DNA from 4 places in the Allobosea sp. 01N443 genome. Region 2 is predicted to be linked to each of the others. Evidence: predicted binding sites of a transcription regulator. Region 2 holds the regulator's gene; each other region holds the start of a gene.
What was found. The regulator LexA, encoded in region 2, represses DNA repair genes until DNA is damaged. The targets are predictions, from matches to a motif close to TGTTCNNNNTGTGTTCNG.
Positions count from the first base shown of each region.

Region 1 (6,652 bases), on a different contig from region 2:
CTGGGATCGCAGGGCTCCGATGGCCAACACGCCAACACGGCGGCGGAAAGGCCCGCCGGTCGTGGCGGGCCTCTCCGTGGCTAAGTGATTATTCGATGATCTGAACGATCTTGCGGGTCTTCGGCTCGACCAGCACCGTCTGATCGTTCACGACGGTGTAGCGATACTGGGTTTTTCCGTATCGAGCCGGAACCTCTCGATAGGTGACGGTTTCGGGAAGAGTAGCGCCGACCACGACCTTCTCGCGGTAAGTCACCGAAGGCACCTTCTGCTCCTTCACATAGGTGCGGAACTCGGTGCGCTGGTCGGCCGCAATGCCACCGACGATCGCGCCAGCCGCGGCGCCACCGACTGCTCCTACCGCGGCTCCCGCTGGCCCCCCGACAATCGCACCGCCGACAGCTCCGGTTCCTGCGCCGGCGGCGGCCCCACCTGCTGCTCCGGAGCTGGACTGCGCAAACACGGTCGCAGGCATGGCTGCCAGTGCAGCAACAAGAACAATCTTCTTGATCATAGTGGATCTCCTGTTAGCCCCCGCCAGCGAGGAAACGACATGCTAAGTTGTTGGTTCCATGAATAATTATTCATGGTCGGCATTTTCGGGCTGGCCCCTGGGATGATGCGGGAGGTGGCGATCGGTGTGTTCTTCTGCCCGCGTGATCATCAAAGGGGGCGATGGGAGATTGCGAACCGTCTCCCGAATTCCGCGGAATGCATCCGCAGCTACACTCTAGGCGGCGCAATGGGTGAATCAGCGCCGCCGCCCGTTCTTCACAGCATAGCGAGACGCGAAGGAGCGGGAACCGTCGTGGCGCAATGGGATTTTGATTGGCGGCAGGGCTGGTGGTCGATGAGAAAGGCACTCCATCATCTCGTCCGTCTGAACGCGTAGTAGAACTTTCCCGCTACGAACCCGGCAAGCCGGGATAGGTCATCGAGACTATCGTCGCTTGGAAAGACGGCATTGTTCCTGTCTACGTCCTTCCATCTTGGGAGGATCGAGGGTTCGATGAACTTTCGGGTCCCTTCGAAACCAAAGAGGAAGCTGAGGACGCTTTGGCGCGAGCATCGTTGTGAGCCCGGCCGAGAGACGGAAATCGAGCCGATCACGGGGCGCGCTCTATCTCCACCGACGCCTGCACGGCTGAGCTTGAAGGCGATGCGGACCGAGCTCGCTATTCCCAAAAGGAAGAGGGCTGGCGGGCGGCAGATCGATCCAGCAATAGCCGCAAAATCAGTGGGTCCGGTTCCGGTTATGAATCCACGAGTTTGGAGGGATTTATATGAGTTCCGCCCGCTTGCAGATCATCTGGCGCCGCATCCCGCCAGCGTACTTGGCTGTAGAGCCTCGGCCAGGCCCGTGCCTTCAGGCGTCCTCCTTGTCCGGGCCGGTAGGCGTCTGGTGTCCGCGCTCCTCTGGCTGCCGTCTGCACACGCCTCGCGTATGAGTCTCGATCGCGGCGAGCGCTGCGTCTAACGAGCAATACGGCCCCGGCGAGAGTGTTGCCATAGCACCCAGAGCTCGGCCCGACGGGACGCGGAAGCTTCCGGACAAGGCCAGCTCGACATGCCCGGCGTTACGGCCGAGCAAGTCGATGAGGTCCCAGCTTGTCGAGCTCATTTGCTTGATGATGAGATCCATGAAGGCTCCTCCGCCCCAACGGTCACCCACCGATAACAATCCAAGCTCGAACAGGTTGCGCGGACGGTCTTCGAATTTCGGGCTACGGACGCGGGAAGCGATCGCAGCGGCAATGAGTGGTCACCGACGGACCAGATGCCCCGAGGTGAATCTGAACCTTCCGCCCGGACCTAATAACCCGGTCGGAACCATCTGGATTGCGCTGTCTGAGCCAACATTCGGCATTCACGGGACACCGGAGGCCTCGCAGGTCAGCAAAACGACGTCGCATGGCTGCGTGAGATTAACCAACTGGGACGGAGGAGCTTGGCGCCCTCGTGCGCCCGGGCGTGCCTGCGCAGTTCCTGGATTAGATCTGTGAGAGGTCGCCAGAACCGGCACGGTTTCGCGTGGTTCGCCCTTTCCTTATGTCTTTCTCTTTCCATGCCGGGCTTTGGGACGCTAGCACGCGACCTCCAGACCAAAGGGCACGGCCTCTCCCAATCGGGGCCGGTGCTCGCTCCGCTCCCTCCGCAATGGCCGACCGGTTTGAAGCCGCAAGTTGAGTTCGCTCAGGGCGGGAATTCAAGCGAACTGGGCGCGGGCAGGCCAACGGCACCGTCGACCTGCTTCCGTGTCTTCGAGGAGAACGGAGGCATCCTGCTGCCTTCGGCCGGCGGCATACGCACCGGTGAATGTGCCATCGAGGACCCGGGCGAACGATGCGCGTATTTTCCGGAACCCGAGGGCAGGTCCGATCGTTTGGGCCAGGGGCTGAGCTTGGGGGGAGAGACTTGGAGGTCCGCTATGCCTCTGACATTTGAAGCCGAGCCGGTGAACGCACCGGTGACCGCCGCGGATTATTCGGGTGATCCGCGTATCCAGAGAATTGCTAGGGCAATGTGTCGCGCTGCGCGGATAGACCCCGACCAGCCAGCCCGAGCTGTTGCGATTTTCAATATCATGCCTGCCGGACGATTGGAGAATGATCCGGCATGGACGTTGTTTCAGCGTCAGGCTGAACTCTTTGTCGCCATGAATCCGGATGTGGCTGGACCGCTCTGAGGCCTCAGAGCGGATATCGCATTGCTGACCTCATCTTGACTTCCGAGTAGTGAAGTAGGAACAAAAAGGGAACATGGCGGCCCGCCCATTTTCAGAGGACACCAACAATTGTGCGGTCCGAGCTCGCCATACAGTCTCTGCGCGAGCAGATCGCAAGGATCGAAGGCACGAACCGGCGCGCGAAAGCGGTGCTTCCGTTCGGAGTCGCCGAGGTGGACGCGCGCCTCCCAGGCGGCGGACTGGCGCTCGGGGCGCTGCATGAAGTGGCTGGCGGCGGCAACGGCGCGATCGACGGTGCCGCGGCCGCACTGTTCAGCGCGGGAGTTGCTGCCCGCACCCGGGGGAGGGTCCTGTGGTGCATCACGCGGCCGGACCTCTTTGCTCCCGCCTTCGCGCAGGCCGGACTTGTCCCTGATCGGGTGATCTATGTCGAAGCCGGTGACGACAAGGCAGTCCTTTCCTGCATGGAAGAAGGACTGCGGCACGGTGGACTTGGATCCGTCGTGGGGGAAGTCGCCCGCCTATCCATGACCGCCTCTCGTCGGCTGCAACTGGCCGCGGAGGGGACCGGGTCGGTCGGAATTGCCCTTCGCCGTTGGCGGCGTCAGGCGGAAGCCGCCGATTTTGGTCAACCGACAGCGGCCATGACGCGTTGGCGGATCTCGGTGATGCCATCCTCGCCGCTGCCGGTTCCCGGCGTGGGACGGCCTCGCTGGCTGGTCGAGCTCATCCGGGCCCGTGCCGGCGACAGTGCAGATTTCGAGTTGGAGGCGTGCGATGACACGGGTTGTCTCGCTCTTCCTGCCGACCTGGTCCACCGACCGGGCGCGGCGGAAGGCTGGCGACGCAGCGCCTCCGCCTGAGGTGCCGCTCGTCCTGATCGGCCGCGACGGAAACAGGCGAGTGGTGCTGGGAGCGGATGCTGCGGCTCAGGCCGCCGGTCTTTGCATCGGCATGCCCGCGACAAAGGCGCAGGTACTCGTTCCGGGTCTGATCGTCGAGGATGCCGATCCGGCCGCTGACGCCGATGGACTCGATCGGCTGGCTGTCTGGATTCTGGAGCGTATCGCACCTGTCGTCGCACCCGATCCGCCGGACGGCATCGTCATCGACTCGACCGGGGCAGACCATTTACACGGCGGCGAGAACGCTATGCTCGACGGGGTGATCGGTCGCCTTGCGATGTCGGGGATCGTCGCTCGGGCGGCGATCGCTGATACGTGGGGCGCCGCTCACGCACTGGCTCGTTACAGGACACGTTCGACGATCGTCGCCGCTCCAGGGCATGGACCATCCATCATCGCTCCGTTGCCGCTGGAGGCTCTGCGGCTTCCGTCCTCGGTTAGTGCCGGGCTGCGCACCTTGGGCTTCGAGCGGATCGGTGACTTGCTGGCGCAGCCGCGGGCGCCTCTGGCTCTGCGCTTTGGTCCGGAGCTTGGCCGCCGCATCGACCAGGCGCTTGGAGACCTCGCCGAGCTGATCAAGGCCATTCGGCCGCCCGACCTGATCGAGGTTCGCCAAGCCTTCGCCGAGCCGATCGGCGCCGCGGAGACGATCGCGCGCTATATCGCCAAGCTCGTCGGGCAACTCTGCGAGCGCCTGGAGGAACGAGGGTTCGGCGCACGTCGTCTCGACCTCATCTGCCATCGCGTCGACAATCGTGCAGAGGCGGTTCGGGTCGGATTGGCCACGCCGGTTCGCGACGTCAGGCGACTGACGCGGCTCCTCTGCGAGAAGATCGATACGATCGAGCCGGGTTTCGGAATTGAGGTGATGACGCTGGCCGCGACCATCGCCGAACCGCTGGAACGCAAGCAGACCCACAACTCGCTTGTCGAAGCGAGCTTCCCGGACGTGTCTGACCTGGTCGACACCTTGGCAAACCGGGTCGGGGAGCGCGCCGTCTATCGTCTGGCTCCGGTCGCAAGCGACGTGCCTGAACGTTCCGTCTGCCGAATCCCGGCCATGGCGGCCGAGACGGGGGCGAGTTGGCCGGGTCATTGGCCGCGGCCATCCCGTCTGTTGCCTCAACCCGAACCGGTCGAGACCATGGCGCTGCTGCCTGACCAGCCCCCGGTTTGGTTCACCTGGCGGGGAATCCGTCGACGGGTGAAGCGCGCCGACGGTCCCGAGCGCGTTTTCGGCGAATGGTGGAAGCGCGATGCCGAGCTGGCCGCGGTTCGCGACTATTTCCGGGTCGAGGATGATGCAGGCGAGCGCTACTGGCTCTATCGGGCCGGTGACGGTGAGCACGCTGCGACCGGCTCCCACCGCTGGTTTCTGCACGGGGTATTCGGATGAGTCGCCCGCGCTACGCTGAACTTCAGGTCACCTCGCATTTCAGTTTCCTGCGTGGCGCCTCCTCATGTGAGCAACTGTTCGCGCAGGCTGCGGCGGCTGGACTCGAGGCAGTCGCCGTTGTCGATCGCAATTCGCTCGCCGGGATCGTCCGCGCCCATGAGGCGGCCAAGGCAACCGGTGTTCGCCTCGTTGTCGGCTGCCGCCTCGATCTCGTCGACGGCATGTCTGTGCTCGTCTACCCGATTGACCGACCGGCGTATTCGCGGCTGTGTCGACTGCTCTCGCTCGGCAAGCAGCGCGGCGGCAAGGCAAAGTGCCATCTGGAGTGGCCCGATCTTGTCGCCTATGGCGAGGGGCTGATCGCTGTCCTCGTGCCTGATCAGGCCGATGCGGAATGCGCCTTCCGCCTTCGGCGCCTTCGCGATGCGTTCGGCAACCGTGCCTATCTCTCGCTGACGCTGCGCCGACGTCCGAACGACCAGCTCCGGCTTCACGAGCTGTCGAACCTCGCCACCCGGATGGGCGTGCCGACCGTCACCACCAACGACGTGCTGTTTCATGAGCCTGCGCGGCGCATTCTCCAGGACGTGGTGACCTGCATTCGTCACAACGTCACGATCGACGCCCTCGGCGACCGGCGCGAACGGCATGCCGATCGCTACATCAAGCCGCCGGAAGAGATGCATCGGCTGTTCAGTCGCTACCCCGAGGCGTTGGCGCGGACGTTACAGATTGCTGATCGATGCCGCTTTTCGCTTGGTGAGCTGGCCTATCAGTATCCCGAGGAGCGAGACGATCCGGCGCTCACACCCCAGCAGACCCTGGACAAGCTGACCTGGGAAGGCGCCGCCGAGCGCTATCCCGAAGGCGTTCCGAAGAGCGTCGAAGCGGCCCTTCGGCACGAGCTTCGGTTGATCGAGAAGCTGGGCTACGCGCCATATTTCCTGACGGTGAACTCGATCGTTCGCTTCGCCCGGTCGAAGGACATTCTGTGCCAGGGCCGCGGCTCAGCGGCGAACTCGGCAGTCTGCTACGTGCTCGGCATCACCTCGATCGATCCGGGCCGCAACGATTTGCTGTTCGAGCGCTTCGTTTCGGAGGAGCGCCGAGAGCCGCCGGACATCGACGTCGATTTCGAGCATGAGCGGCGCGAGATCGTCATGCAGTGGATTTTCGACACCTATGGTCGCGATCACGCGGCCTTGTGCTCGACCGTCATCCGCTATCGCACCAAGGGCGCGCTCCGGGACGTCGGAAAAGCCCTTGGCCTGCCGGACGACTTGATTGGCACTTTGTCCTCGCATGTCTGGGCCTGGTCCGAAGGTGGCGTAGAGCCGCGCCATGTCGAAGAGCTGAACCTCAATCTCAAGGACCGTCGGCTTCGGCTGACACTCGATCTCGCGCGTCAACTCATGGGCGCGCCTCGGCACCTCAGCCAGCATCCTGGTGGATTTGTGCTCACCCATGACCGGCTCGACGATCTCGTGCCGATCGAGCCTGCCGCCATGGCTGATCGCCAGGTTATCGAGTGGGACAAGGATGATATCGATGCCCTGAAGTTCATGAAGGTCGACGTGCTGGCACTTGGCATGCTGACCTGCATGAAGAAGGGGCTCAATCTTCTGGCCGAACATAAGGGCATCAATCTCGACCTCGCAACGATCC
Region 1 is NZ_JBFTRC010000126.1:3,858-10,509, forward strand. Features, by position in the region: gene AC1DRP_RS24805 (DUF1236 domain-containing protein) at 89-514, opposite strand; gene AC1DRP_RS24810 (hypothetical protein) at 1,367-1,642, opposite strand; partial or broken gene AC1DRP_RS24815 (L,D-transpeptidase) at 1,641-1,995, shown strand; gene AC1DRP_RS24820 (hypothetical protein) at 2,429-2,686, shown strand; gene AC1DRP_RS24825 (ImuA family protein) at 2,797-3,549, shown strand; gene AC1DRP_RS24830 (DUF6504 family protein) at 3,464-4,987, shown strand; gene AC1DRP_RS24835 (error-prone DNA polymerase) at 4,984-6,652, shown strand, end outside.
Region 1: a site for LexA is predicted at 2,743-2,760, ahead of AC1DRP_RS24825 (ImuA family protein). Genes of this name have one in related genera too.

Region 2 (3,978 bases):
ACCCGCGACGGTCGACCGGGCGCGCAATGCCCTGACGGAGCGCATCGCCGGGATCGGGGGAGGGCAGGCTGGCGCGATGGCGGCGTCGCTGGTTACTGGCAAGCGCGGCCTCATCACGGAGGCGACCAATATCGACCTCCGCGCGGCCGGAATCTATCATATCATCTCGATCTCGGGCCTTCACATGGTGCTGGCCTCCGCCACGATCTTCGGCCTGGTCCGTGGCCTGCTGGCGCTATCGCAAACGCTGGCATTGCGCTGGCCCATAAAGAAACTCGCCGCCCTGGCCGCGATGCTCGGCGCCACGGCTTATTGCATCTTCTCGGGAGCCGAGGTCGCGACGGTGCGCTCGCTGATCATGACATTGGTCATGCTCGGTGCGATTCTCGTCGATCGCCCGGCGCTCAGCATGCGCAATCTGGCTCTCGCTGCGATGATCGTTCTGCTGCGCGAGCCTGACGCGCTGCTTGGTCCAAGCTTCCAGATGTCCTTTGGCGCTGTCGCGGCGCTGATCGCCTTTGCCGAGCGCTGGGAGGATCGCGGCCACTCCGAGGCGCCGGCGAACCTGCCTTGGCCGCTACGGCCGATCTGGATCGCGGTGGTCGGGCTCACGGTCACGACCGTGCTGGCGACGGTCGCAACCGCACCGTTCGGTGCCTATCACTTCCAGACCTTCAACCCCTTCGGTCTGCTCGGCAATGCGCTCGCCTTGCCCTTCGTTTCCCTGATCGTCATGCCTGCCGCTGTCTTCGGCGTGCTCGCCTATCCCTTCGGCCTGGATTGGCCGGCTTGGGCGCTCATGGGAGTCGCTTCGGACTATGTGCTGCAATCCGCGCGCTGGGTTGCGGGATTCGACCACTCCGCGGTGATCATTCCTGCATTCGGGGCCGCGGCGCTCGCATGCTTTGCCGCCGCGCTTCTCTGGATCACGCTCTGGACGACACCGCTGCGCTTCCTGGCCGTCGCCCCCCTGATCGCGGGACTGCTCGTGGCAGCGAAGCCCGACAGGCCCGACATCCTGATCGAACGCGATGGTTCCGGGATCCTGGTCCGCGGGGGCGATGGTCGCATGATCCTGGCGGGGCAACCGAGCCGCTTCGTGCTGCAGCAATGGCTGAACGCAGATGGCGATAATCGCCGGACTGACGACAACAGCCTGCGGGAAGGCGCGACCTGCGACACGTTGGGTTGTGTCGTCCGCAGCAAGGATGGACGAAGCGTTGCCTTTGCACGTGATCGCCTGGCCATCGTCGAGGACTGTCGGCGCGCCGATCTCGTCATCACGCCGATTCCYTGGAACGCTCCGTGCGCAGCACGACTGATCGACCGCAGGGCATTGTCGCGCGATGGCGCGACCGCCCTTGTCGGCAACAAGGGCGGCTGGCGCGCCCATCTATCAGAGCAGGATGGTGTCGATCGTCCCTGGAGCCGCAAGCGGGAGCGGCCTGCAAGCACGCCGGCTTTGCCGCTGGCGGCTGTCGAAGAACACGAGCCGCTTCAGTAGCGCCGCATCAGGTTGACCAGGCGGCCCTGAATCTTGACGCGGTCCGGTCCCAGCACCCTTGTCTCATAGGCGGGATTGGCAGCCTCGAGCGCGATCGAGGAGCCGCGCTTGCGCAGTCGCTTCAGCGTTGCTTCCTCGTCATCGATCAGAGCCACGARGATATCCCCGGTATTGGCCGTGTCCTGACGCTTGATCACCACCGTATCGCCGTCGAGAATGCCGGCTTCCACCATCGAGTCGCCGCGAACCTCGAGGGCAAAATGTTCACCGGGGCCAAGCATGTCGGCAGGCAGTGCCACGGTATGGCTGCGGCTCTGGATGGCGGAAATCGGTGTACCGGCGGCAATCCGCCCCATGACCGGAATCGCAACCGTGGAGCGCACATCTTCGTCCGGGGGCGGTGCGATCGGCCGGACCTTGCCAAGCCCCCCTTGGACGACGGAGGGGCTGAACCGTCCGCGCGTCGCCTGAGGGCCGCCGGCCCCTTCGGGCAGCTTTATGATCTCCAGCGCTCGGGCTCGATTGGGAAGGCGGCGAATGAACCCGCGCTCCTCCAGCGCCATGATCAGGCGATGGATACCGGACTTGGAGCGCAGATCGAGCGCGTCCTTCATCTCGTCGAAGGAGGGGGGCACCCCTGTCTCGCGCAGGCGTTCCTGGATGAAACGAAGCAGTTCGAACTGTTTGCGTGTCAGCATGGTTCCCGCCGGCGCTCTTTGTATGGAATCGAAACAAAGCACGAACACCATACAGGTTCGCGTTGTGTTCCGCAAGCGCGCTCAGCGTAGGCGGATGATCCGGCAGTTGTCGCCTTTGTTTGCCGGCGCAGCAAACGATTCGCGAATGAGTAGCGCGTCGGCGCGGGCAAGAGTGGCCAGCATCGATGAATCCTGCTTGGCGAAGGGCGTTGCCAGCCATCCTTCCGGAGTGAGCGTCAGTTCCGACCTCATATAGTCCCGCCGCTCATCATTTGCCYGCAAATTTCTTCCGACGATTGCAGGCTCACTCAGATCGCGCTCCGGTTCCGGTACGCCCAGGAGGGTCCTGAGCAGGGGCACGACGAAGAGATGCCCGCAGACGATGGACGAGACGGGGTTTCCGGGTAGGCCGAGCGCGACCATGCGGCCGAGGCGGCCCATCATCATCGGCTTGCCCGGCCGCATGGCGATCTTCCAGAAGCCGAGCGCCATGCCTTGACCGATCAACGCTGCCTGGACGAGATCGTGCTCACCTACCGAGGCTCCTCCGAGGGTGATCAGCACATCGGCATCGGCCTTCCGTGCCTGGCCAATCTTGTCGGCGAGATCGGCATGATCATCGCGGGCAATCCCGAGATCGAGCGCCGTGCCGCCGGCCTGCTCGACCAGCGCGGCGAGCGCAAAACTGTTGGACGCGACGATCTGGTCGGGTCCAACCGGCTCGCCGGGCTGGACCAGTTCGTCGCCGGTCGCGAGGATCGCGACCAGTGGCTTGCGACGCACCGTGAGCATGGGGTGGCCCATGGCTGCCGCGAGGCCGAGGCTCGCACTGTCGAGCCGGCTGCCGGCGAGAAGCAACACCTCGCCCTCGCAGAAGTCCAATCCTGCCTGACGAACGAACTTGCCGCGCTCGGCGCCCTCGCGCACGCGGATCGTCGCAGTGCCGACGCCGTCCGCATTCTCCTGAATCAGGATCGTATCGGCGCCCTCCGGAATCGGAGCACCGGTGAAGATGCGAACAGCCTCATTGGAGCGGACCATCCCTGAGAAGGAACGACCGGCAGCCGATTCGCCGATGACACGCAATTCATTTGCCGGCGCAATATCATCTGCGCGAACGGCGTATCCGTCCATTGCGGAGTTGGCAAAGGGGGGCTGGGTCCGAAGCGCCTGCAGGTCGGCGGCGAGCACGCGCCCTACGCAATGTGCGAGTGGCAGGGTTTCTGATGGTGTCGGTGCCGGAACGCTGTCGATCAGCGCCTTCAGGGCGACGGGGACGGGCGTGAGGCTCATCGCGCAGTTTCCGGGAGATCGAAAGTGCCGGATTTTCCACCTGACTTGTGGACGAGCCTGATGCCTTCGATCCGCATCGCCCGGTCGACCGCCTTGACCATGTCGTAAACTGTGAGGCAGGCGACGCCGACAGCGGTCAACGCCTCCATCTCGACGCCGGTCTGTCCCTTCATCTTGACCTCAGCGCTCACGCGCACCCCGGGCAATGTCTCGTCCAGGGTGAGGTCGACGCTGATCTTGCTGATCAGCAGGGGGTGACAGAGCGGGATCAGTTCATGCGTGCGCTTAGCGGCCATGATTCCAGCCAGGCGCGCCGTGCCAAGTACGTCGCCTTTCTTGGCGTCGCCATCGCGCACGATCGCCAGAGTCCCGGGCTGCATGACGACACAGCCCTCGGCGACAGCGATGCGCGAGGTCTCCTCCTTGTCGCCGACATCGACCATATGGGCCTGGCCGCTGGCGTCGAGATGGCTGAGCTTGCTC
Region 2 is NZ_JBFTRC010000152.1:370-4,347, reverse strand. Features, by position in the region: gene AC1DRP_RS27095 (ComEC/Rec2 family competence protein) at 1-1,504, shown strand, start outside; gene lexA (transcriptional repressor LexA) at 1,498-2,202, opposite strand; gene AC1DRP_RS27085 (molybdopterin molybdotransferase MoeA) at 2,284-3,495, opposite strand; gene moaC (cyclic pyranopterin monophosphate synthase MoaC) at 3,492-3,978, opposite strand, start outside; partial or broken gene AC1DRP_RS27075 (indole-3-glycerol phosphate synthase TrpC) at 3,977-3,978, opposite strand, start outside.

Region 3 (4,874 bases), on a different contig from region 2:
GTAATTCGGAGGCTGCTTCTGAAACCGGCGATTAAACAGGCGATCGTGGTGAGCGCATATGTTGCGCAGATCGACAAGGCACTCGATCCAGTCTTTGAATATGGCATCTGATGCAACACCAAATTGGCGCGCGATTGCCGTTCGGACAGAGCCTTCTAGACACTGATAAAGCCGTGAAGTGGCTCCGAAGGTCAGAAATTCCTTTATCGTCCAAATCGGGGGCAAGACAGGCGCGCCATAGCGCTGCTTATAATGTCTGGCCCGCTGATCCTTCGATTTCTCGAACACACCGATGAAATATCGAAGTGCTTCGAGATTGGCCGCGGCATCCTTGAACAAGGAGTGATCGTAGTACGGGTGACTACCGTTGGCCTGGCTCAATGCTTCTGACAACGCGTTGCGAAAGAGCAACTCGAAAGTGCCGACTGCGGCAAAGCAGGCGGAGCGAATTTCCATGTCGCACTGATACAAGCGAAGGATATGGTGATAGGTGGTCCCGGGCCGGAAGGGCCGATGAGGTAGGGTCAGGTCGCGTCGGCTGAGAAAGTAAATCCGCAGGCGCTCGTAGCCGACGAGTTCGATCTTGCGGGCTGCCACATTGGGGCGGTTGATGATCAGTCCCTTTGCGCGCAAATGCGCTACTCGTTGAGCAGCTGTAGCGTGCGGCTTCGTAAAGGGAATCAAGGCCATCAAAAAATGAAGAACCGCCCTTTTGCACTCCCCCGAAGAGGACGTGTGGCGGCCCATGACCCAAGTAATTTAGTGCGTCCCCGGCTCAATCGCAAGCCCATTTGTGTGCTAGCGCTGAGTCATTGGTCCCGGCCGAACCGGTCGCGACGGGGGGGCGCCCGCTAAACAACACCTTATACATCTCCGCTCGCCGAGCCGGTTATGGATCGCTTCACCTGAAAGATATCGCCTACATCGGCATCGTCCCGCACACCCTTGAAGGAGGCGTGGCGCAGCTTGCCGTCATTGGTCCAGGCGCGGAACGCGACCTCGGCAGCGATCGTCGGCTCGACCCAGCGTATGCCCTTCTTCGCGACGCCGGCGACAGTAGGTTTCTCGATCAGGATGCTCATCAGTCTACGACGCAGCTCAGTCGCCGACTTCGCCGTAAAGCCCGTCCCGACGCTGCCGACATAGACCAGAGCATTTCCGCGGCGTGCCGCGAGCAGGAGGCGGCCGATCCCCCCAAACGCTGATGCTGATGCCACCCAGCCAATGATGAGAAAGGTCTCAGATTGGACGCATTTGATCTTCAGCCACTCGCCACCCCTACCGGATCGATATGGAGCGTCAACGCGCTTGGCGATGATGCCCTCTAGTTCCATCTCACAGGCTAGCTTCAGGAACGCGGCGCCTTCGGCGTTGACTTCTTCGCTCAGCCGGATCGAGCTGTGCTGGCTCCCAATCAAGCCTGCGAGCATGCTGCGCCGTTCGGCCAAAGGGAGCGCTCGCAGGTCGCGACCGTTGAGATAGAGTAGGTCGAAAGCATAAAGCAGTGCGCCTGCGGCCGATCGCTTGCCCCCTCGCCCACCCAGCGCCTGCTGCAGCGCGCCGAAATCCGAAGCGCCGCGCTGGTCGAGAACCACGGCCTCCCCGTCCAGGATGGCACTATCGACGCCGAGCTCGCGCATGTCATGGGCGATCGTCGGGAAACGCTGCGTCCAGTCATGCCCGCCCCGGGTCAGTATCCGGACCTTCCGGCCGGGCTCTACATGGATGGCGAGCCGGTAGCCGTCCCATTTCACCTCGAAGGCCCATTGATCCCCACTCGGCGGCTTGACGGCCAGCAACGCCAAGCAAGGTTCGACCCTGTCGGGCATAGGATCGAAGGCCAGCGCTCTTTGGCGCGCATCGCGGCGCTTCGGGAGAGGACTTCTGGTGATGTCGACCGCCGGGCCGGAGCGCAAAACGCGACGCGCGCACATTGACGCAACTCCACTCACAACGACTCCGAACTAGCGGCGGCAGGGAAACGTTCCGAGCAAGATCCGGTACGAGCGCGCGTTTATCCGGAACTCTGTGACCGCATTTTCCCGCCCTGAGGAATATGGTGGCTTCCAATCTTGACACCTCAGCCCCGCGCGTTGTTCTAGTTATGTTCTCTTTTCGAGGGCGCGCGCATGCTGACCATCCATCGGCCCATAATCCGGCTTTCGAGGTCGCCATCTCAGCGCCAAGCCCAAGTATTCCCCCTCCCCGCCCGTGCGGTCGCGCTTAGCGCTCCGCTCCTGGTTCAGCTATTCAGCAACAGGGTTTGCGCGGGATTCCCCTCCCCGGCTGATGATTATCTTGATGCTCCGATCGATCTTTCGCGGACGCTTATCAAGAATGCGCCGGCGACCTTCATCATGACGGTTTCGGGCGACAGCGCGATCGACCTGGGCATCTTTGATGGCAGCCTCATCACGGTCGATCGGTCTCTCGCTCCTCGCGACGGAGATCCTGTGGTGGTCGACGTCAACGGCGAGCGAAGCGTGAAAGTGTTTGGGGTCGAGAACGGTCGACCCCGGCTCGTTTTCGGCAATCGCCGCTATCCTGAGTTCAACCCCGGCCCGGATCCAGACATCGAAATCTTTGGAGTCGTCACAAATGCAGTAAGGCGCTTCAGGCGATGACCAGGTCATTCGCCTTGATCGATGGGAACAGCTTTTATTGCAGCTGCGAGCGGGTTTTCGATCCAAGATTAAAAAGCCGCCCGGTCATCGTACTTTCCAATAATGACGGCTTCTGTAATCGGGCCTTTGCCGTCAAGCGAAAACCCACCGCGACGCTCGGTGAAAGGGCGTTCGGGTAGTTTGCTGACATTCCCACAGTGCCGTAACCTTGATGCGAAAGGCTCTCTTTTCGCGGGGGTAATTCTGCGTCGGATTGTTGTGAAACGTGCCGTCATTGGCCTCGCGCTCCTCGGCTTGGCATGGGGCGGCTATTCGCTGATGAACCGCAGCCTACAAAGAGGCACCGTGCCTCAGAAGCTTCAAACGGGTTGGCTCTACACCGAAGGTAGCTGCTCGCTCCTTCTCGGCCACCAAGGTGCATTTTCTTTCAGCCTGAGTGAGCAGACTATCGCGGCGATCAAATCAAAGGGCATCGGCTTCTTCACCGACATCAATAATCCAGACAATCAAGCAACCAGATCGTACTTCCATGGCGAGTGGAAGGAGACGCCTGTCCCGGCATCGTTCTTTTCGGAGGGGCTGCCGCCGAACCTCCATTGTGGTCAGAAGCATTCGTGGCTTTGGCCATATGGGATACCGGAAGCGCTGAAGCGACCAGGCAGCTTCTACCAAGAGTCGGGAACCACACGTCGCCTTTTTGTCCTGCCCGAACTTGGGTTGGTAGTGGGCAGTGCGTCCGATAGATAGGTCGACCCAAGCGCCAGCTAGGGTCGAAAGCTGCCCTCCCTCGACCGAGCGTGATCGTCCGAGGCCGACAGTTTGATAATCTGGGCTCGCACTCACGGGGCTCTTGGCTTCTGTCCGGGGTCGGCCCATCGGCCGCCACAAGATCGCGTTCCGAAAGGAGGCGAGCCTATATGCGACAGCGGGCTTGGCGTTGAGCCAGCTCACCCGTCATTACGGCTTCATCTCCTCGCCCGTCCCCGTGAGGACGATCCAGAAAGACCAGGCGAGCCCGGTCTTACCTCTTCACGGCCGTGCCGAACCTACGCAGTGCATGCCGTGGTCGATGCCGCAGCATTCCCGGTTGCCCTGAAGCGGAATGTCGTACCGTCGACCCACATGCGGTGCATCACCACCGCAATCTTGCGCGCCAGGGCCACCGTCGCTCGCTTGTTGCCTTGGCGATGCGCGACCTTCATACCCCAGGCGCGCAGCACCGACCAACTCTTCACCCGATGCAGCATGACATGGGCTGCCTCGAACAGCATCGACCGCGCCTCGCTGTCGCCGGTCTTCGTAATACGTCCATTTCGGTCCACCTCGCCGGATTGGTGCTTTCGCGGCACCATGCCGAGCAGGGCGCCCACAGATCGGGATTTGGAGAAGCGTGCCGGATCCTCAATTGCGGCGATGTAGGTGAGTGCGACGATCGCGCCGACCCCGGGAACCGTCATCAGACGCCGGCACACTTCATGCTCGCGGGCGATCGCCAGCACCATTCGGTTGATCCGATCCAGGGACCGCAGCATGGCGGTGTGAGCCGCCAGGAGTTCCTCCAGGATCGCGGCGATGCGAGGCAGGTTCGTGGTCAACTCGCGGACACGCTCGGCGAAGGTCCGGCGCTTCGACGTGCCGATCTTGATACCAAAGAGGCAAAGTGAACCCCGGATCTGGTTCTCGATGTCACCGATCTTCAGCACAAGGGTCTTGCGGCTGGTGAGTAGCGTGCGCAGCTCCATCGTGCTGCGCGTCTTCATATGCACCGATCGGAACCAGCCGGTGCGCAACATCTGCGCAAGCCCTCTCGCATCGTTGCGATCGGTCTTGTGGGTCATGGCCGTCATGGCAGCGCGGGCGTGTCGGGCATCCATACAGACGACACCGGGAACGCCGAGCTCGGTCATCCCCTCCGCAAGCCATCCGGCGAGTGCCCCGGTCTCCAGTCCGACGCGTGTGAAGGGAACGCGAAGCTCAGCCAGCCAGTTTGCGATGGCGTCGGGCTCGCTCGGCGCTTTCCCTTCGCGGACCAACCTTCCTTCCTCGTCAACGACGCAGATCGAAGTCTCGGCCAACGACACATCCAAGCCGGCATAGTAGCGCATGGCATTCCGCTCCTGAACGGTGGTCGGATGCCTTCAGGGGCCGACCGAGTTGCACAACCGAGCAGGGTGCCACGATCCGCGACGGTCGCAATCAGCCAAGCCCGATTACACGATCTGCGCTGTGGCTCGCACATCCGAGGCTAAG
Region 3 is NZ_JBFTRC010000264.1:788-5,661, forward strand. Features, by position in the region: gene AC1DRP_RS33965 (Abi family protein) at 1-690, opposite strand, end outside; gene ligD (non-homologous end-joining DNA ligase) at 864-1,805, opposite strand; gene AC1DRP_RS33975 (LexA family protein) at 2,130-2,624, shown strand; partial or broken gene AC1DRP_RS33980 (Y-family DNA polymerase) at 2,621-2,734, shown strand; gene AC1DRP_RS33985 (hypothetical protein) at 2,883-3,371, shown strand; gene AC1DRP_RS33990 (IS110 family RNA-guided transposase) at 3,671-4,729, opposite strand.
Region 3: a site for LexA is predicted at 2,095-2,112, ahead of AC1DRP_RS33975 (LexA family protein). Genes of this name have one in related genera too.

Region 4 (4,180 bases), on a different contig from region 2:
ATCGGATCCAGCACGCGTGCTCGCGCCGCTGCCTCCGCCGCGGCCGAGCAGATTGGCCCCGCAGGCTGACTCCACTGCAAACGGGAATTTGTTGGAACAGCGTGTTCCGGCAGTTCCATCGACCTGTATCAGGGCCTTCGAGGAGAGCGGGGGTTTCGTATTGCCCTCGCAGAACGGCGCAAGCACGGGGGAATGTGCGATCGAGGATCCGGTGACGTTCCAGCGCTTGACCATGCCCGACGGTTCCAGGATCGAGTTGGACAGCGCGATCACCGTGCGGTGCTCTCTTGCGCTCGAGGTTCTCGCCTGGATCCGCGACGATCTCGCTGCGCTGGCGAGGCAGGAGAACGCCCGGCTTGCGAAGCTGACAGGGGTCGGCGGATATGCCTGCCGGTCACGAAACGCCGATACAGGTGCGCCGATCAGTGAGCATGCGAGCGGCAACGCTCTCGATGTCGGCGGGTTGCTGATGCAGGATGGCCGCGCCGTGGCATTCGCGGGTCAGGAGCCTCTGTCCCGCTCAATGCGCGACGCGGTGCAGAAGAGCGTCTGCCAACGGTTCGCCACCGTGCTCGGCCCGGGAGCCGACAGTTCCCACAAGGACCATCTTCATCTCGACATGCGCCAGCGCTCGCGAGGGTTTCGCATTTGCCAGTGGACGGTCGAATGAAGAGCAGTCCTGTTCTCCCCCCAGTCAGCATGCCAGACGCCGTCGGCGGAATGCCGATGGCGACGCGCTGGCGCCATGGCTGACGGTCAAGCCGGGTTCGCCTTCGCAGGCGGCGCGGGTGCCGCTTCACCGTCCGACCGCTCCCAGCCGAAGACGCTCCGGCCACCATACTCGGCGGACCGCAGTCTCTCCTCCGTGACATACTCATCCAACGTCGGACCGGAGACGACGCGCTCCAGGCGCCGGCTTTCCCGGTCCAGACGTGCGATGGCAGCGAGCCTGTCGTCCTGACCGAGTTTCGCCCGATCGATGGCGGATTTCAGCACCGCGATCGTCTGGTCGTAGACCTTGGTGGGCACGGCGAACGGCTGTCTGTCCTTGCCGCCATGGGCGAGAGAGAAGCGCGCAGGATCGGCGAACCGGCACGGCGCGCCATGGATCACTTCCGCGACCATCGCAAGCGAACGGACCGTGCGGGCGCCGACGCCGGGCACGAGCAGCAATTCCGAGAAATCGGCGGGGGCGCTGTCGGCGGCTGCGGCGAGCGCACCATGGAGCCGTCGCGCAATCACGTCCTTGGGCCTGACCTCGTGATGTGCCGGCATGACGAGATGAGGTAGGGAAAGCTGCGCCGGCGACAGGACCGGCGGCGCCCGGTCGCGCTCCAGCGCCGCAAATTCCCTCACGATCCCCGACGGTCCGATGTCGCGCAGCAGATCGATCTGGCCGTTGCGGGAGAGGGCGGCGCGCCTGTCGGTCAGATTGATGATGCTGCCCTGGTTCTTGCCATCGATGGCGGCATGTGGCGCCTCGACGAAACTGCCCAGCCCTTCAGACTGCCAGTGATAGCGCCGGGCGAGGCCGCCATCGCCATTCATGCCCTGCTGCACCACGACCCAATGGCCGTCATTCCCGACGAAGAAGCCATGGAGATAGAGGTCGAAGCCGTCCTGCACGGCGGCACTGTCGACCTTGGCGACCAGCCGGCTCGCGGTGGCGAGCGCCTGTCCGTCGAACCCGACCCTCGCTCCAATCTGTTCGAGCTCGGCCGGTGTCTCGCGCGAATGGCGGCCCCGCCCGCCACAGACATGCAGGCCCAGCTCGCCCGACAGCGGAGCCAGCCCACGCTTGAGCGCGCCTATCACGCTGGTGGTGATACCCGACGAGTGCCAGTCCATTCCCATCACCGCCCCGAAGGACTGGAACCAGAATGGATGCGCCAACCGCCGCAGCAACTCGTCGCGGCCATAATGATGGATGATCGCCGCGCAGATGACCGCGCCGAGCTGCGTCATGCGCCGACCGAGCCAGGCGGGCACGCGGCCATGGTGGAGCGGAAGGTCGGCGCTGCCGGATCGCCGGGTCATGGCGAAGTCTCGCGAACGAAAGAGGAACGCCTGATATAGCCCGGCCTGTCCCCGCTTTCTACAGAAATTGATCCTCGTCGAGGCGGCTGGTCCTGTCGCTCCGTTGCGCCCGACCGCCGGTCGTCGCCGTGCACATCAAGATTCCGTTCAAATCCCGGCTATCTCGGCTGCAACCAACTTACCAATCCCCGGCAGGAAGCCGTCATCCTCTCCGATCGCTTCGCCCTGGGTGAAGACGGTCAGGATGAAGTCCTCGCCGCCAGGCAGGATGGCGCGCATCGTGTCGTGGCGGCGAAATTCGGCGCGTGCATCGCCCAGCCAGCGGGTCCGTCCGGCCTTGGACCAGATCCGCGAACCGTCCGGCAGGCCGCCGCCGAGATATCCGAGCAGTTGATAGGCGCCGCGGGCCCGGTCGGGACTTTCCTGGTCGCGAATGAGGTGGTCGCGCACCCGCTTCAGGCGAGCTTCCGGCAACAGCGAGGAGCCATAAAAGATCTCTGACATCAGACGCGCCATTGCGATCGGCGTCAGGCGGTTGTGGCCGATGGGAGAGAGATCGAGCCCGATTTTCTMGCGGCCGTAGCGCAAATCATCCATCAGCTTCTGGTCGAGATTGATGCCGACCAACTCGGACCAGCCCAAGCCGGCGAAGAAGCGGTTGATCTCCCGGCGGCGCTCGCACCAGTCGGCCAGGGCCTCCCCCTGCAGCAATGTGTCGCCGGTCGTGCCGGTGAGCAGGTCGATGATGTAGTTCGTTGCCGAATTGGACGACCAGAGGATCATGTCGCGCATCGCGCGGTCGAGTTCCTCATGCTCGGTCAACCGTCCCTCCGTGAGGGCCGCCTGCGCCGCGACGAGGTGAAAGACCTTGACCAAAGAGCATGGGTAGCTCCGCCAGTCGGCATGGCGGGCAGCTCCAACCGGTTTCTCACCAGCAGGCTGAGGGCGCAGCAGGACATAGGCGAACTGGTCCAGCGGGACACCACGTCCGGAATAGATCGAAGACGCATGGGCCTCGATGGCGCGGCCGATCCGCTGCAGTTCTGTATCGTCGCGAAAGAAGCTCATGATGTCCTCATGGCGCAGGCATCGGCCGCGCAGGAAAAGGTCAGCCCTTCGGGCGCAAGGCGGTGTCGACCCCCTCGCCGATCAGGGCGAAGGTCACACCGGTATAGATGATGGCGAGACCCGGGCAGGTCGCGATCCACCAGGCGTCGAACAGGAACTCGCGGCCGTCCGAGATCATCAGCCCCCATTCCGGTGTCGGCGGCTGGATGCCGAGGCCGAGGAAGCTGAGCGAGGTCACGGCCAGGATCGTCAGGACGACATCCGCCATTGCATAGACGATTGCCGGGGTCACGGCGTTGGGCAGGACATGCCTGGCAACGATGTGCCGGTCGGTACCGCCGAAACTGCGCGCTGCCTGCACGAATTCGAGTTCGCGCAGCACCAGCACCTCGCCACGGACAATGCGGGCAAACGAGATCCAGTTCACCAGCAGGAAGGCGAGATAGAGGTTGAATTCCCCGGGACCCAGCACGCCGACGATGGCGATCACCAGGACATGGAAGGGGAAGGCCCAGAAGATGTCGGTGATACGCATGATCACGGTATCGACGCGGCCACCGACATAGCCGGAGAGCGCACCGATCGCCGCGCCCAACATGGCCGGCGCCGCGACACAGATCAGTGCCACCCTCAGATCGACGAGACCGCCCGCCATGACCCGCGAGGCGACATCGCGCCCGAGATCGTCCGTGCCGAACCAGTGGCCGAGTGAGGGCGGCTGCAACGTATTGCCGTAGTCGATGAGGAAGGGATCATGCGGTGTCCAGACTTGCCCCAGCCCGACGAACAGGCTCAGCAGGGCGAGCATCACGAGGCCGATCAGCAGCGTCGGATTGAGGCGGCGCAGTCGCGTCATGGTTCAATCCAGCCTGATGCGCGGGTCGGCCAGCGCGTAGGCGATATCCGTCGCCAGGTTGATCAGGACCACGAGCACGGCAAAGACGATGGTCAGCCCCTGGATCATCGGGTAGTCGCGGGCGAATATCGATTCAACGAAGAGCGAGCCGAGCCCGGGCAGGGCGAAGACCGTTTCGATCACGACCGTGCCACCGATGATCCAGCTCGTATGTGCGCC
Region 4 is NZ_JBFTRC010000045.1:38,591-42,770, forward strand. Features, by position in the region: gene AC1DRP_RS13915 (extensin-like domain-containing protein) at 1-670, shown strand, start outside; gene AC1DRP_RS13920 (DUF763 domain-containing protein) at 757-2,037, opposite strand; gene AC1DRP_RS13925 (serine hydrolase) at 2,185-3,105, opposite strand; gene AC1DRP_RS13930 (ABC transporter permease) at 3,146-3,961, opposite strand; gene AC1DRP_RS13935 (ABC transporter permease) at 3,965-4,180, opposite strand, start outside.
Region 4: a site for LexA is predicted at 2,049-2,066, ahead of AC1DRP_RS13920 (DUF763 domain-containing protein). Genes of this name have one in related genera too.